Regions from separate parts of the Pararhizobium sp. LjRoot235 genome, predicted to be linked through region 1. Evidence: riboswitches for the same ligand, from Rfam matches in the RefSeq annotation. Region 1 holds a riboswitch; each other region holds the start of a gene.
What was found. A riboswitch is a leader RNA that binds a small molecule or an ion and turns the genes downstream of it on or off. The one in region 1 is predicted to bind cobalamin.
Positions count from the first base shown of each region.

Region 2: it holds a riboswitch for cobalamin, as region 1 does, so the genes downstream of both, cobU (bifunctional adenosylcobinamide kinase/adenosylcobinamide-phosphate guanylyltransferase) here and ACSQ2Z_RS17160 (aromatic ring-hydroxylating oxygenase subunit alpha) in region 1, are expected to answer to the same signal.
Region 3: it holds a riboswitch for cobalamin, as region 1 does, so the genes downstream of both, bluB (5,6-dimethylbenzimidazole synthase) here and ACSQ2Z_RS17160 (aromatic ring-hydroxylating oxygenase subunit alpha) in region 1, are expected to answer to the same signal.

Region 1 is NZ_CAXUSP020000001.1:3,490,412-3,496,039, reverse strand. It holds gene ACSQ2Z_RS17180 (hypothetical protein) at 1-18, opposite strand, end outside; gene ACSQ2Z_RS17175 (L-threonylcarbamoyladenylate synthase) at 117-1,109, opposite strand; gene ACSQ2Z_RS17170 (diguanylate cyclase domain-containing protein) at 1,328-2,389, shown strand; gene ACSQ2Z_RS17165 (DUF6656 family protein) at 2,512-3,117, opposite strand; cobalamin riboswitch at 3,468-3,665, shown strand; gene ACSQ2Z_RS17160 (aromatic ring-hydroxylating oxygenase subunit alpha) at 3,783-5,027, shown strand; gene ACSQ2Z_RS17155 (2Fe-2S iron-sulfur cluster-binding protein) at 5,029-5,628, shown strand, end outside.
Region 2 is NZ_CAXUSP020000001.1:2,016,313-2,021,940, forward strand. It holds gene ACSQ2Z_RS09600 (cobyric acid synthase) at 80-1,534, shown strand; cobalamin riboswitch at 1,585-1,982, shown strand; gene cobU (bifunctional adenosylcobinamide kinase/adenosylcobinamide-phosphate guanylyltransferase) at 2,125-2,649, shown strand; gene cobW (cobalamin biosynthesis protein CobW) at 2,653-3,717, shown strand; gene cobN (cobaltochelatase subunit CobN) at 3,903-5,628, shown strand, end outside.
Region 3 is NZ_CAXUSP020000001.1:2,152,714-2,158,341, forward strand. It holds gene ACSQ2Z_RS10235 (LacI family DNA-binding transcriptional regulator) at 1-150, opposite strand, end outside; gene ACSQ2Z_RS10240 (phytanoyl-CoA dioxygenase family protein) at 254-1,447, shown strand; gene ACSQ2Z_RS10245 (SDR family oxidoreductase) at 1,535-2,356, shown strand; cobalamin riboswitch at 2,399-2,611, shown strand; gene bluB (5,6-dimethylbenzimidazole synthase) at 2,656-3,348, shown strand; gene ACSQ2Z_RS10255 (DUF2865 domain-containing protein) at 3,349-4,371, opposite strand; gene ACSQ2Z_RS10260 (acyl-homoserine-lactone synthase) at 4,610-5,254, opposite strand; gene ACSQ2Z_RS10265 (LuxR C-terminal-related transcriptional regulator) at 5,454-5,628, opposite strand, start outside.

The sequences.
Region 1 (5,628 bases):
CCATGCCGGCGCCATCATGCCCATGCCCTCCCTGTTTTCGTAAAAGGCCAACCGGGAAAATATATCAGTGAAGTTGAATATAGAGAAGCCGAGTCGGTCCAATGCCTCGACCGGAGCTATGTGGCGGCTTCCGGAATATCCCTTGGCGCAGCTGCCCTTTCAATCCGGTCGATGATCGCTTCGCCGAGCCCCTCACTCGGAATGGGTCCGAAGGCAATCGTCGTGGCGCCGCATGCATCGGCCTTTTTCATATAAGCAAACAGATTGGCAGCCGCCTCGCGCAGGCTGGCGGACGGGCTGAGATCAAGTACCACAGCGGCCTTTTCTTCCCCGGGCAGAGCCGCGCCGCCGAAGCGGATCAATGCTTCGCCCGGCTTCACATCGGCCGCGTTCAACCGCACCGCGGCCGCCGGTGCGTAGTGGGAGGCGAGCATGCCCGGCGCCTCGATTGCCGCCCCTGCGGTTTCCGGTCGCAGCAGGGTCTTTCCGGTCAGTTTTTCGATATCGGCGACATCGAGCCCGCCCGGCCGCAGCAGCCGGATTTCGTCGCCGTCGACCTTGATAATTGTCGATTCCAGGCCGATTTCGGCCGGCCCGGCATCGAGGATCAGCGCCAGTTTGCCGCCAAGATCGGTGGCGACATGCTCGGCGCTGGTGGGGCTGATCTTGCCGGAGGTGTTGGCGCTCGGGGCTGCCAGCGGCTTGCCATAGCGCTTGATCACCGCGCGCGAAAACCCTTCGGGCATGCGGATGCCGAGCGTGTCGAGACCGGCGGAGGCAAGCGGGTGAACGCCGCTCCTCGGCTTCATCGGCAGGATCAGCGTCAGCGGTCCCGGCCAGAAGGCTTGCGCCAGCTTTTGCGAGATCGGGTCGAAGTCGACATAACACCGTGCCATGTCAAAATCGGCGACATGGCAGATCAACGGGTTGAAGCGGGGCCGCCCCTTCATTTCGTAGATGCGGCTGATGGCGTCCGGGTTCGTCGCGTCGGCTGCCAGGCCATAGACCGTCTCCGTCGGGATCGCGACCGGCAAGCCTTGGGCCAGCGTCTCGCAAGCCACCGCCAATGCGCGCTCCGGTTCGGTCCTTGTGTCGATGATGAGGGTCATGCAGCTTCCAAAAAATCGAGGGCCGTCCGTGAGGGCAGGGCTTTGCGGTTTCTATTACAGGGCTCGGCGGGATATTGCCAAGCGCATTCGGCTGGTCGCCCTGACTGTGCCCGATCGATACAGCCCCCTTCAAGTTTCTTAAAATGCGACAGCTTCGATTAGCGGAGCTGAAAGTTGGGCATGCTAGATGTTGCGTTCTACACCCTGCCGGAGCGCAAATGGCCAACAAGAAATCCATGCCGAACGACCTTGCCTTGCGCATCGCCACCGCCATGCACCAGATGGGCATCGACGCTGTCCCGAGAAACTACGAACTGGTCTACGAGGCCTATGCCGGCGCCAATCCCGAGCTGGTGCGGGACTTCATCGCGCTCGGCAAATACAAGTCGCAGGCCGCACTCGACGAACTCGGCCGCAAATACCTGCCGCACCACCACGAAGCAAGCGTCCTTGCGCGCTCGACGACGATCGTGCGCGACGAGATGAGCAACTTCATGAATTTGCTCTCGCGCGAAAAGAACTCGCTCGACGATTATGGCCGTCTGATCGGCGAGGCGTCGAAGGCGCTCGTCGTTTCGGACGAGGCAAGCCAGGCGGCGTTAAAGAACTCGATCCAGGCCCTGAAACGGGCAACCGAGCGGCAGGTCACGCACAATGCCGAGTTGGAACAAAGTGTCACGGCGCAATCCAACGTCATCGTCGGCGTCCAGAAGGAGCTTGCCGATTTCGAGGCGACGAAATTCTCGGATGCGGTCACGGGCCTGGCCAACCGCCGCGCCTTCAACAAGGCGCTCGCCAAGGTCTATGCCGATTCCAACCTGCCGCTGTCCTGCGCCGTCGCAATTGCCGAGCCGGACACCAGCCAGCGGCTGTCCGGCGAACAGGCCGCCGCGATCGCCGATCATCTCGCCCGCCATATCGGCGGCATCGCTCAGCAGGCCTTTCCGCCGAGCGAGCTCGCCGCGCGTTTCGACGGCGTCCGCTTCGGCTTTTTGATCAACGCGGGCGAGGAGCGGGAAGTTGTCCGCCTGATGGCGCTGCTGCGATCGGCTTTGCGCGGTGTCCATTTCAAGCACCCGAAAACCGGCCGCAGCCTTGGCAGTGTTACGCTCTCGGTCGGTGTGTGCATGTCGCATGGTGCCGGCAATGCGTTCGATCTCGTCGGAGCGGCCGAAAAGGCGCTGGCCAAGGCACAGGCCAAGGGTGGCGACTACACTGTCGTTCATGGAGGCGAGGACGAGCAGCCGACAGGGCGGGACTGGCTGATCTACAAGCGATAGGCGGCTGCCGCTACTGCATAATTCCTTAAATCGGATTCGATTTAAGGATAGAATTATGCAGCACTCTCAATGTGCTACAGCGTCCTTTGCGCGTCAGGTTTGACGCGCGGCGCTGTAAGGCGTCAAAGACTGCTGATGATCTTGCGAAGCGGTTCGTTGCAGGCGCCGAGCAAAAGCACGTTCTTCAAGGCTTCTTTCGGATCGCGGGTGCGAAACAGGAGACCGTTGTCGTGAATGGTACGGTTGAGCGTCAGCTTGCCTTCTTCCGCATCAAGTTCGGTCGCGACGGCAAAATACATCCGCGAATAGCCCAGCTTGATCTTCTCGAAGAAATGCTCGTTGGCGCCGATGTCGGAGAAGAAGTTGGCGATATAGAACGACCACCGGACATCGTCGAACTTGGCGAACTTCGTCCGTGCCGTGGTCACATGGCAATAGCCGAGATGCGGCCTGCCTGAAAGCGTGCGATGGAAGATCAGCTTCGGGAAGCGGATGGAGGCATGGAAGCCGTTGATGCGTTCGTGCGTCACCGTTCCAGCAGCCTCAAGCCTGCGGCCGGTGCGGGTGGCCACTTCCTGATGGGTCAGGTAGCGCTTTTCCTCGGCACTCCATTGCTGCTGGTGCCGGTCGATGCGTCCGGTGCGCAGGAACTCTGTGTGAACAGCTGATTTCGGCGATTGAACCCGTTTCTTGACGGTAGCAGCGTCGAAATATCTCAAGTTTGGCATCGGCCTGCACCAGATTGCGCCAGCGTGCTGGATGCACTGTCGGCGGAAATATCTATGAGGAACTATATTACGAGGGTTAACGCAGTCTTTCCAAGCATTACCGGCGCGCCATGGTGCGAGGCTTGCGCTTTCAACCGGGCTGTGGCGCCGCAATATGTCGCAAAGAGACCGTCTCTGCACAGAATTTGACGGTGCGTGGCGGAAAAGGCGTCATCTGCCGAAAAAACAGGAGACGCCATTGTTTCTGCTTATAAAATAGCCATGTGGCCGTCTGGAAACGCAGCTGTGCATGTGTCGTCATTCTGGAAACGGATGTCGCTAATCGGCGGCTGTCCGGCCGCGTCGGAAGATTAGATGAAGACACTCAAGGTGCCGCCTTTATAGGGAGGGCGGAGAATTGGGAAGCCGGTCGAAATCCGGCGCTGCCCCCGCAACGGTGGTGGAGCGAAACCTCGGCAAAAGGCCACTGGAGAGATCCGGGAAGGCGCCGCGATGGTCCGAAAGGACAGCTCCTGAGCCCGGAAACCAGCCTTGTGGCGAAATTGATGTCTTGGTTGCGGCGGGCAGCCGGAAGGCGAACCAGCATATCCACGCGCATTCCCGGCGCGGTGGTGGTTCCTTTCCTGTCCGCTCAACCGAAAAGTGGCGAGCACAAGGAAACGAACATGGATCTCCGCAGCGAAGTCCTCCGCAAACTCAAGACCCGCCGCGACGGGCACAGCCTGGAACAGGCATTCTACACCGACCCCGATCTCTACAAGCTCGACATGGAGCAGATCTGGTACAAGGACTGGCTGTTCATCGGCCATGACTGTGAAATCCCGAAGGCCGGCAACTATTTCACCGTCCAGGTCGGCGATTATCCGGTCGTCGTCGTCCGCGATCGCCAGGGCGCTGTCCGGGCGCTCCACAATTCCTGCCGCCACCGCGGTTCGCGCGTCTGCGCCGGCCAGAAGGGCTCGTCGGCCAAGCTCGTCTGTCCCTATCACCAGTGGACCTACGAGCTTGACGGTAAGCTACTCTTCGCCCGCCAGATGGGCGAGGATTTCGACAAGACGCAGCACAGCCTGAAGCCGATCCATTGCGAAACGATCGGCGGCTATATCTTCATCTGCCTCGCCGACGAGCCGATGGATTTCCAGCCGGTGCGCGACATGGTGTCGTCCTATGTCACGCCGCACAATCTGAAAGACACCAAGGTCGCCTTCGAAAGCACGATCATCGAGAAGGGCAACTGGAAGCTCGTCTGGGAAAACAACCGCGAGTGCTACCACTGCGCCGCCAACCATCCCGAACTCTGCCGCACTTATCCGGAAGCGCCGACCGCGACCGGCGTGCAGGGCGCCAAGGACGATCCGATCATCGCTGCCCATTGGGCGAAATGCGAAGCCGAAGGCCTGCCAAGCGAATTCAAAATGTCGCCGACCGGCCAGTTCCGCATCGCCCGCATGCCGCTGATCCAGGAGGCCGAGAGCTACACGATCTCCGGCAAGCGAGCCGTCAAGCGCCAGCTCTCCGACGATGTCAGCCAGAGCCATATCGGCACGCTGCTGATGTTCCACTATCCAAGCACCTGGAACCACATCCTGGCCGACCACGCCATCACCTTCCGCGTCCTGCCGCTCGGCCCTGAACTGACCCAGGTCACGACGAAATGGCTGGTGCACAAGGATGCCGTCGAAGGTGTCGACTATAACCTCGAGGAACTGACTCATGTCTGGACCGAGACCAACGACCAGGATCGCCAGATCGTTGAGGAAAACGCCTTCGGCATCCGTTCGCCCGCCTATCAGCCCGGCCCTTATTCGCCGGAGCATGAAGGCGGCGTGATGCAGTTCGTCGAATGGTACGTCAATTTCATGCAGGATCGCCTGCATGGAGCCTCCACCCCTCTGGTCCGGGTCGCCTGACATGACGATTGCTTCATCCTTCCGGCACTTCGACGAATTGCTGCCGTTCAACGACCGGCAGCATCTCCTGGAATGCATCTCCGTCACCGCCGAGGCTCCGGATGTGATGACCTTCGGCTTCAAGGCCGACAAGGACAGCTGGTTCCGCTACCTGCCGGGCCAGTTCGTCACGCTCGAGCTGCCGGTTAAGCCGGACGATCCGGTGATGCGCACCTACACGCTGTCTTCGACGCCGTCGCGGCCCTTCTCGGTGGCCGTGACCGTCAAGGCGCAGGCATCGAGCATCGGCACGCGCTGGATGTTCGAGAACCTGAAGCCCGGCATGAAACTGAAGGCCTTCGGCCCGCTCGGTGATTTCTCGTTCGTGCGTCATCCGGGCGAAAAGTACCTGTTCATCTCAGCGGGCTCCGGCATCACGCCGATGATGTCGATGACCCGCTGGATGGCTGATTGCGCGCCACAGACCGACGTGACCTTCCTCTCCTGCGCCCGCCAGCCGGACGATCTGCTGTTCCGTGACGAGCTCGAGAACATCTCGCGCAACATGCCGAAGCTCAATCTCGGCTTCATCGTCGAGACGCATGCACCGCGCCACGGCTGG
Region 2 (5,628 bases), 1.5 Mb from region 1:
AAAGGGTGGCGGAAAAGGCGGCAAAAATGCGGCAAAACATGGCTTTGCTTGTGGCGGCTGCAATGCTAGACGAGACGTCATGACAAAGACGATCATGCTTCAGGGAACCGGCTCCGATGTCGGAAAAACGGTACTCGTGGCCGGCCTTTGCCGCCTCATGGCCAATCGCGGGGTAAAGGTTGCCCCCTTCAAGCCGCAGAACATGTCCAACAATGCTGCCGTTTCGGATGACGGCGGCGAGATCGGTCGTGCCCAGTGGCTGCAGTCGATGGCCGCGCGAATACCATCTTCGGTTCACATGAACCCGGTTCTCCTAAAACCCCAGTCTGAAACCGGCAGCCAGATCATCGTGCAGGGCAAGGTGGCAGGGCAAGCGAGAGGACGGGACTATCAGGCCCTGAAGCCGAGGCTGATGGCCGCCGTCATGGAAAGCTTCGAAACGGTCGGCGCCGGGCGTGATCTTGTTGTCGTTGAGGGGGCAGGATCGCCCGCCGAGATCAATCTTCGTGCCGGCGACATCGCCAATATGGGCTTCGCCACCCGCGCCAACGTTCCCGTTGTGCTTGTCGGCGATATCGACCGCGGTGGTGTCATTGCATCGCTGGTCGGCACCCACACGATCCTGTCAGATGAAGACCGGCGGATGATCAGTGGCTATATCATCAACAAGTTCCGAGGCGACGTTTCGCTTTTCGACGATGGGATCAAAGCTGTCCAGGGCTTCACCGGTTGGCCGTGTTTCGGCGTCGTGCCGTGGCTGAAAAGTGCAGGCCGGCTGCCTGCCGAGGATTCCGTCGTCCTGGAAAGGCTGGCGCGAGGTGGCGGCAAGGCGCTGAAGGTTGCCGTCCCCGTGCTCTCGCGCATCGCTAATTTCGACGATCTCGACCCACTGGCCGCTGAACCGGAGGTCGATCTGGTCTTCGTCCGCGCTGGAGAACGCATTCCGGCCGATGCCGGTTTGGTGGTCATCCCGGGCTCGAAGGCGACGATCGCCGATCTCTCCGATTTTCGCGCTCAAGGATGGGACCGTGACCTTCAGGCGCATGTGCGGCGCGGCGGCCGCGTCATCGGCATCTGCGGCGGCTACCAGATGCTCGGCGACCGCGTGACCGACCCGCACGGCATCGAGGGAAATGTGGGCGAGATCGAGGGCCTGGGCCTTCTTTCCGTCGAAACAGAAATGGCGCCGGAAAAGACGGTGCGCAACAGCCAGGCCCGTTCGGCCATCTATGATGTGGCTCTGGGGGGCTACGAAATCCATTTGGGCCGGACGACCGGATCGGACTGCGCTCGTCCTGCCGTGATCATCGACGGCCGGGCGGACGGTGCCGTCTCGGCGGACGGCCAGGTCAGCGGCACCTATCTGCATGGGCTCTTCACCAGCGACGCCTATCGCGCTGCGCTTCTCAAAAGTTTCGGCATCGAAGGCGGCGGCGAAAACTATCGTCAGTCCGTTGATCGGGCGCTCGATGATGTCGCAATCGAACTGGAAGCCGTTCTCGACCCGCGATGGCTCGATTCTCTGATGCCGTGACGTTTTCGTGGCGGCCGGTGTTTCAATTGACAGGGTTCAACCGAGCGCCTAATCATCAGCCATTGGATGGTTCCCGGAGCGGCGTTCCGGTTCGGGAGTAAATGGGAATGTGAAGGAATGGACCCAAGCCGGGCATTCTTATCGCAGCCGACCCCGCGACTGTAGAACGGTCAGGGTTCGCCATCCGGGAAAGCCGGTATTCGGACAGGCCGCGCGGTGCGTCCTGCGGAATGGCCGGTCCAACCGGAGAAGCCACTGGAGTGGCATCATGATCAGCCGGGGCCGGACGCCTCTATTTCTACGAATCGTCCACCTCTTCGTGATGCCCGTCGATTGCGGTCACGCAATCTGGCGCGAAAACTTCGGGAAGGCGAGGCGGACCCGTTCGGGCCTTGAAAAGGTCCGTGACGCCGTGAGCCAGGAGACCTGCCATCCTTAAGGGCATCGTGCCCGATCCAGGGAGAGACGCTCCCGATGCCAGCACGGAGGTTGTCATGGCTTTTTCGTTCCGTTTCCCCAGCGGCCATTCTTGCGTTTCTCGCCTCAGCGCCTGCGTATTTCCCGGCGAACATTAAGGCTGGGATCGTTCCATGACATCGACGACAGCGGGACCTGTGCTGGTCCTTGGCGGCGCCCGTTCAGGAAAATCCTCCTTCGCCGAAAAAATCGCGATAGCGTCGGGTCTCGGCATGCATTACGTCGCGACCGGAAGGGCCTGGGACGGCGAGATGCAGGCAAGGATTGACGAGCATCGCGACCGGCGGGGGCCGGATTGGCAGACGCATGAGGAGCCTCTTGAACTCGCCGCCTGTCTAAAAGCGATCGACGCGCCCGACCGTGTCATCCTGATCGATTGCCTGACCCTCTGGGTCACCAATCTCATGATGGAAGACCGCAATATGGCGGCGGAATTTCAGAACCTGGGCGCATGGCTGCCGCAGGCGCGGGCGCGGCTGGTGTTCGTTTCGAACGAGGTCGGGCTCGGCATCGTGCCGGAAAACCGCATGGCGCGCGACTTTCGCGATCATGCCGGCCGGTTGCACCAGTTCATTGCGGAGAAATCCGCGGAAGTCTATTTTATCGCGGCCGGATTGCCGCTGAAAATGAAGGGTTAATCCATGACTACAGCGAAAGCCGCCCACGGCAAGATCCCGGCAACCGTCATCACCGGCTTCCTTGGCGCCGGCAAGACGACGATGATCCGCAACATTCTGGAGAATGCCAACGGCCGGCGTATCGCGCTGATCATCAACGAGTTCGGCGACCTCGGTGTCGATGGCGACGTGCTGAAGGGCTGCGGCGCCGAAGCTTGCAGCGAGGACGACATCATCGAACTGACCAATGGCTGCATCTGCTGCACCGTCGCCGACGATTTTATTCCGACCATGACGAAGCTGCTCGACCGGGAAAACCGCCCGGATCATATCGTCATCGAGACGTCCGGTCTTGCGCTGCCGCAGCCGCTGATCGCCGCCTTCAACTGGCCGGATATCCGCAGCGAAGTCACCGTCGATGGCGTCATTACCGTCGTCGACAGTGCTGCGGTTGCCGCCGGCCGGTTTGCCGATGACCACGACAAGGTCGATGCCCTGCGCGTCGAGGACGACAATCTCGATCACGAAAGCCCGATCGAGGAGCTGTTCGAAGACCAACTCACAGCCGCCGACCTCATCGTTCTCAACAAGACCGATCTGCTCGATTCGACCGGCCTCGCCTTCGTCCGCAACGAGGTTGCCGCCCGCACCAGCCGTAAGCCGACCATGATCGAGGCGAAGAACGGCGAGGTCCCGGCCGCCGTGCTCCTTGGTCTCGGCGTCGGCACCGAAAGCGACATCGCCAACCGCAAGTCCCATCATGAGATGGAGCATGAGGCGGGCGAGGAGCACGATCACGACGAGTTCGACAGCTTCGTCGTCGAACTCGGTCAGATCGCCAATCCGGCCGGCTTCGTCGAAAAACTGAAGACCGTCATCGCGGAACACGACGTCCTGCGCGTCAAGGGCTTCGCCGACGTGCCCGGCAAGCCGATGCGCCTCCTGATCCAGGCCGTCGGCGCTCGCATCGACCAGTATTTCGACCGCGCCTGGGCGCCGGGCGAGACCCGTGGCACCCGCCTCGTCGTCATCGGCCTGCACGATATGGATGAGACGGCCATGCGCGCCGCGATTGCAGCGGCGGTTTAGAGAATGGTGATTGCGGCATACCCCCCTCTGTCCTGTCGGACATCTCCCCCTCAAGGGGGGAGATTGGCTGGGGCAACCTCGCGTTCAAAAAAGTTGCGTGGTTATAGGTTCCGCTTGCTCCCGATCTCCCCCCTTGAGGGGGAGATGTCACGCAGTGACAGAGGCTTCGGCCCCCGGAGAATGTCATGCATCTTCTCCTAGCCCAAAAAGGCACCATCTCGGATGGTGAGGAAGCGATCGACCTCGGCCAGTCGCCTGCCGATATCCTGTTCCTGTCCGCCGCCGACACCGAGCTTTCGGCGGTCGCCGCCGCGCACCGGACGCGGCAGGGCAAATCCAGCCTGCGGGTCGCAAGCCTTTTGACCCTGAAGCACCCGATGTCGGTCGATACCTATGTCGAGCGCACGGCACGGCACGCCAGGTTGATCATCGTCCGCCCGCTCGGCGGCGCCAGCTACTTCCAGTATGTGCTGGAAGCGCTGCATGCCGCTGCCGTCACGCACAAATTCCAGATCGCCGTCCTGCCTGGCCATGACAAGCCGGATCCCGGCCTGGAACCGTTTTCGACGGTTTCCGCCGAGGACCGCACCCGGATGTGGACCTATTTCACCGAGGGCGGTGCCGACAACATGGCGCGGCTGCTCGCTTATGCCGAGGCGCTGATCGGCGGTTCGGAGAAACCGGAGCCTGCCGCGCCGTTGCTCAAGGCCGGTATCTGGTGGCCGGGCGAAGGTGTTATCGGCGTCGAGGGATGGAAGAAGGCGGTTGGGTTCGTCACGAGTGGAGAGCTACCCCCCTCTGTCAGCCTTGTTGACATCTCCCCCACCAGGGAGGAGATTGACCCGTGGCAACTGGGGCAGCCTGAAGCAAATTTCGAGATTGTTGCAAGTCCATTGGAAGGGGGAGCTCGCGCTCCAGCAATCTCCCCCATTGAGGGGGAGATGCCCGACAGGGCAGAGGGGGATAAAGCCTCCACCCATCCGAAAGCGCGAAACGGTACGCCCATCGTCGCCCTCTGCTTTTACCGAGCCCTCGTCCAGAGCGGCGAAACCAAACCCGTCGAGGCCCTGATCGAAGCGCTCTCCGTCGAGGGAATGATCGTCCTGCCGGTCTTCGTCTCGAGCCTCAAGGACGCCGTGTCGATCGGCACGCTGGAGGCGATCTTTGGCGAGGCGCCGCCGGACGTGGTCATGAACGCCACCGGCTTTGCGGTATCGGCGCCGGGTGCCGACCGCCAGCCGACGGTGCTGGAATTCACCGACGCGCCTGTCCTGCAGGTCATCTTCTCGGGCTCGACCCGGAAGGCATGGGAAGCCTCGCCCCAGGGTCTCATGGCGCGCGACCTGGCGATGAACGTGGCGTTGCCCGAGGTGGATGGCCGCATCCTGTCGCGCGCGGTCTCGTTCAAGGCGGCCGCTGTCTACGATCCGGATGTCGAGGCCAATATCATTGGCCACGAGCCTCTCGAAGACCGGATCGCTTTCACTGCGAAACTGGCGGCCAACTGGGCGAAACTGCGCAAGACCGCGCCGCGCGATCGGCGGGTGGCGATCGTCATGGCGAATTATCCGAACCGTGACGGACGGCTCGGCAACGGTGTTGGATTGGATACGCCGGCCGGGACGATCGAAGTGATGAAGGCCATGGCCGCCGGTGGCTACGAGATCGACAATATCCCGGACGACGGTGATGCGTTGATCCGCCACCTGATGGCGGGGCCAACCAACGCAGCGCGCTCGGATTGCGAAATCCGTGAGACAATTTCGCTCCATCAATACAATGCCTTCTTCTCGTCTCTTCCAGTTCCGATTCAGAATCAGGTCGTTGAAAGATGGGGCAAGCCGGACGCCGACCCGTTCTTCGGCGACGGCCGGTTCGCCCTGCCGCTCGCCCGGTTCGGCGAGACCCTGG
Region 3 (5,628 bases), 1.3 Mb from region 1:
CTGCTGCGTTTCCAGTTCGCGGATCGCGGCGCGCACGCGCATTTCGGTCTGCTTGCGAACGCCGTGCCGACCGTTGAGCACCCGATCGACGGTCGCCGTGCTCAAGCCTGCCTGGAAGGCGATATCCTTGACCAGAAACTCATGCGCCATCGTGATTCCGTTCTGATGGTTTTTTGATGGATTTCTGCTCTATATCACAATTCTCCGCCGCGTATAGTCGGCCATCGAACGGCATCCAGCGGGAGGAAAAAGGATGAAGACCGACAATGTCCTGAGGCAGCGCGCCGATCGAGTGTGGCTAACGGAAGCGGCCTGCGACCTGGAGGATTTCCGTGCCGAAGTGGAGAAAACCACCCAACGCGACGACTATCCGCATGCTGCAAGCGTCGAGAAAAACGTGCTGATTTATGACGGTGCCAGCGTTCTGAAGGCGGCGTCGAGCGAGGAGAGACGTCGCGCGGTGCTCGCAGAGATCTGCGAGGCCTTCGCGACCGGGCCGGGCGTCGTCGTTCTGAAGCGGGCTTTCGAGGATACGGCGGTCATCGATGCGGCAAGCGGCATCTTCGACGAGATCATCAACGAGCAGCATCGCACCAATACCGGCGGCGGCGATCATTTTGCCAAGCCTGGCGCCAATGACCGCATCTGGAATTCGTTGGAAAAGCACTGCCTGACGGATCCGGAGAATTTCGCGGCCTATTATGGCAATGCGCTGATTGCGCTTGTCAGCGAAGCCTGGCTTGGACCGAGCTATCAGATGACGGCGCAGGTCAACCGGGTCAATCCGGGCGGCGCGGCGCAATTGGCGCATCGCGACTATCATCTCGGCTTCCAGACATCCGCTGCGATCGAGCAATTTCCGGCTCATGTGCATCGGCTGTCGCCGGTGCTCACCTTGCAGGGTGCGGTTGCCCATTGCGACATGCCGCTCGAAAGCGGGCCGACGCTGTTCCTGCCCTACAGCCAAACCTATGTGCCCGGCTATCTGGCAACGAAACGGCAGGAATTTCGCGACTATTTCGATAGGAACCACGTGCAGCTGCCGCTGTCGAAGGGGGATCTGGTGTTCTTCAACCCGGCGCTCTTCCACGCTGCCGGCACCAATCGTTCGGCCGGCATCAAGCGGGTCGCCAATCTGCTGCAGGTTTCCTCCGCCTTCGGCCGGGCGATGGAGACGGTTAACCGCGAGCGGATGAGTGCAGTGCTCTATCCGGCCCTGAAAGCCATGCTGGCCGATGGCCGTCTATCGGCTGCGCAGGCGGCCAATGCGATCGCGTCCTGCGCGGAAGGCTATTCCTTCCCGACCAATCTGGACCGCGACCCGCCGCTCGGCGGTCTGGCACCGAAGACGCAGGCGCAGTTGATGCATGAGGCGCTGTCCGGCGGGTGGGAGGCGGAGACCTTCGCTGCCGCGCTTGCAGCACAGGCGCAGAAGAAGCTGAGCTGATGCCAAACTCGCCAAATATTTCAAACTTTCGTCCGGTTCCGGGCGGACGTTTTTCCGGTCATGGATATCAAAAAATGGAGGAACGGAATGAGCAAGGATTATGGGCAGCTCGACGGCAAGATTGCCATCGTGACCGGTGGCACGCAGGGGCTCGGGGCGACGATTGCGGCGCTGTTTGCCGAGCGGGGAGCTGCAGGCATCGTCATCTGTGGGCGCAATGCCGCGAAAGGCGAGGCCAAGGCGGCCGAGATCGGTAAGGCGACGGGTACCAAACTGGTGTACGTACAGGCCGATCTCGGAAAGGTGGAGGATGCTCGCAAGGTGGTCGCCGCCTGTGACGCGCAGTTCGGCCGTGTCGACGCACTGGTGAATGCGGCTGCGATTACCGACCGCGGCACCATCCTCGATACAAGCCCGGAACTGTTCGACCGCATGTTCGCCGTCAACGTGCGTGCGCCGTTCTTCCTGATGCAGGAGACGATCAAGATCATGCGGCGGGAAAAGATCGAGGGAACGATCGTCAATATCGGTTCGATGTCGGCCAAGGCCGGCCAGCCCTTCATTTCCGCCTATTGCGCTTCCAAGGGGGCGCTGGAAACGCTGACCAAGAACACCGCCTATGCGGTGCTGCGTAACCGCATCCGCGTCAATGGCCTCAACATCGGCTGGATGGCGTCGGAAGGCGAGGATCGCATCCAGCGCGAGTTTCACGGGGCTGCCAGCGACTGGCTTGAAAAGGCGGCCGCAAGCCAGCCTTTCGGCCGTCTGGTCGATCCTGCCGAAGTGGCGCGGGCCTGTGCCTATCTGTCGTCGGCCGAATCCGGCCTGATGACCGGATCGGTCATCTGCTTCGACCAGTCGATCTGGGGCGCCTATGATGGTTCGCCGCATCCGATTGCCGCCTTGTAAAGAGAACAGGCGGGGCCGCTTGCATTCGGCGGCCCACTATGCCTTTATCGGTTTGGTTCAGGTGCCTGCGAAAGCGGGAGAATCGGGAATCCGGTGAAAGTCCGGGACGTGCCCAACGCTGTGACGGGGACGGCTCTGCTATAATGAATTTCTGATTATTTTCAGAATTCTGCCACTGAATCCTCATGTGATTTGGGAAGGCGGCAAGGCCGGTCGATCCGCAGTCAGAAGACCGGCCTGACGAGATAGACCAGCCCCGCGCGGACGGCGGGAGGTTTCGCATTGTTGGGGATCAAACGATGCAAACGGAACCGCAAGACCGCCTTGTCAGGGCGGAGGCATTTTCATCGGACGAGCGCGCCGCCGTCTACCGCGCCATCGAGACCCGCCGCGACGTGCGGGATCAGTTCCTGCCGACGCCGTTGCCGGATGACGTGATCGCTCGGCTGCTTGCCGCGGCCCACAGCGCGCCATCAGTCGGCTTCATGCAGCCATGGAACTTCATTGTCGTGCGCGATGAAGACAGGCGCCGGAAGGTGTTTGAAGCCTTTCGGCGGGCCAATGAGGAGGCGGCGCTGATGTTCGAGGGGGCCGCGCGCGATACCTATCGTTCACTCAAGCTCGAGGGTATCCGTAAGGCGCCGGTGAGTGTCTGCATCACCTGCGACCCGACCCGTGCCGGAAAGGTCGTTCTCGGCCGGACACATAATCCGCGCATGGATGCGTTTTCGACGGTCTGCGCGGTGCAGAACCTTTGGCTTGCCGCGCGGGCCGAAGGCGTCGGTGTCGGCTGGGTCAGCATTTTCCATGAGCGCGACATCAAGGCAGTTCTCGGCATACCAGATCACATCGAGATCATTGCCTGGCTTTGCCTCGGCTATGTCGATCAGCTCTACGCGGAACCCGAACTGGCGATCAAGGGCTGGCGGCAGCGTCTGCCGCTCGACGAGCTGGTCTTTGCCGACGCCTGGGGGATCAAACCGGGCGAGTGATCAGTTGGGCTGCTGCGGCTGGTATCCCGGGCCGGCCGGATGCATCAGGTCGATCGACGATTCCTGAGAGGGCAGGAAGCGCGGTCCGACAACGCGTACCTTGCTGTTCTGCGGGTCATAGGGGCGGTCCTCAACCAAAGCTCTTGCCTGCGTCGTGCCAGCCTTGCGGGTTCGGATTTCAAGAACGCCGCTGCTGTCTGCCGGCATGCTCTGGTTCGTCGCGGTCTGACGGGCGGGCGTACAACCGCACCGACCGGGCTGAGCGAGGTCACGCGTCTTATAGGCGAAGGCCGTCGGCAGTTCGATATAGGGCTCGCCGGTGGACGCCGAGACCATCTGATCAGTCTCTTCAGTCGCAAACGCATGGTAATACAGCGCCGTTTCCGCACCTGGGCATCGGCGCTGGCAAGCCTCGGCATCGCGCTGGAAATCCGCGGGTGTGGCGCTCGACGAGATCGGGAAGAAAGCGCCGTCGCAGGTGCGAACGCATAGCGTCCGCAGGCTGCCGCCATTGTCAGCGTTCAGCCGGGTGAAATCGGAGACATCGGCACCGCCGCGCAAGGCCGGGTCGTTTTCGCCGATCGGCGGCAGGTCTCTGAGAATGTTACGGTGGATTTCGGGCTCTTCCGCCGCTGCCCTCAGGATTTCATCCTGTTCCTCGGCGCAGCGATTGACATCGAGGGCTGCCATGATCCGGCGGCGACTGATGTCGACGTCGCCACCTGCAGCAAGGTGGCGGCGAGCCTTCAGCGTTTCGAGATCGCTCTCCAGCCGAGCGATCATCTTGCCCAGACTTGCGCAGTCGTCGGCATTCGGGTTGCCGACGATGACTACGCTGCCAGAATTGCATCCGAGACGCCGCCTGTCGCCGCGCGCCTTGCGCAGGTCGAGATTCTGCCGTGAAATGGCGCCGATATAATCGCGCACATTCGCGTTGGAGGCGACGATCTTCGGGAGGTTCGACAGGCGCGCATTCAGCCGGTCACAGACAGCCGAGGCGTCGGCTGTGGCCGTCATGACCATAAGAAGCGGAGCAATAAGCACCGCGAAGCGGACTGAACGGAAAATCACTGCATTTCTCGTTTGAGCGAACCGGCAATCTAGCGGGTGCGGCGGCCCGCACCTCAAAGCCATGCGCCATCATACCGCCATTCGAACGAGGTGCAACGCAGTCTGATTGCCAGCGTTAACGCAATGCCCGGAATTCCGCTATCTGGCCGGAGAGCCGCGATCGCGGCCCTCCAGGAGTGTGTTGTCTATGTCATGCCGCCCGCGCTGTCTCAAGCGACATCGGCGTTTCCAGAACCGGCCCGCCGATTTCGGCAACGGCTTTCATCCTCTCCAGCAGGTCGGTCGTCACCTCCCAGGCGACGGCGACCGCATAGACGGAGCCGATGCGCTGCGGTTCACCGATCCGCTCGCCGGGGCAACCCATGCGGCGGAACATCCGCTCGAGGAAGACATCCGTCACGGTGACGATGTGGCTGAGGCCGGAGGACAGTCCGAGTTCGCCGACGCCGCACATCAGTTCCGCGGCGGCGATCGTCACCTGATTGGAACCGCGATCCTGCGAAATCTCCGGGTCGATGCAGAAACGGCTGGATTCCCATATGGAGGCGCTGCGGACCTCAGGATTGTCGCCGAGCAGGATCGGGAAAGTGTCGTCGAGCATGTTTGGCCCAAGTGTCGGAAGCAGCCGCAGCGCACCGCGCAGGCGGCCGGTCTGGTCCGAGTAAGACAGGACGTAGAGCGGGTTGGCGTCATCATAGTGGTCGATCTCCCAATCGCCGTGCACCGACACGTCCCATTTCAGCAGATCATGGAAAACGCGCTTGCGCAGCCTGAACATGGCGTCAATATCCTGGGGGTATTGTTTGCGGCTGTTGCGGTTAAAAATCCTGATCATTTTTTTGCTCCTGTGATCGCCAATGCGAGGAGCAAATGCTGTCAGTGATCGGCGGCCGGCAAAACTGTCGGTAGTGACAGGTTTCGAATGCACGCTGATATGTGGTGAAATGCAGTGCGTCCTTTCGGACGCACTGAGTTGGCGATTGCGGGACCAGAAATGGGTTGCAGGCGGCGTGGGATGAGGCCGCTTCGCGCAGTCAGAAAGTCGGGATAAGGTCGCGCCGGACGGCCTGGGCGACAGCCTGCGTGTTGGAGACGACGTTCAGCTTGCGGCGGGCATTGGTCATGAAGAAGCGGACTGTCCGCTCGGAGATGCCGAGGATGGTGCCGATTTCCCAGTAGCTCTTGCCGGCCGCTGCCCAGCCGAGCACT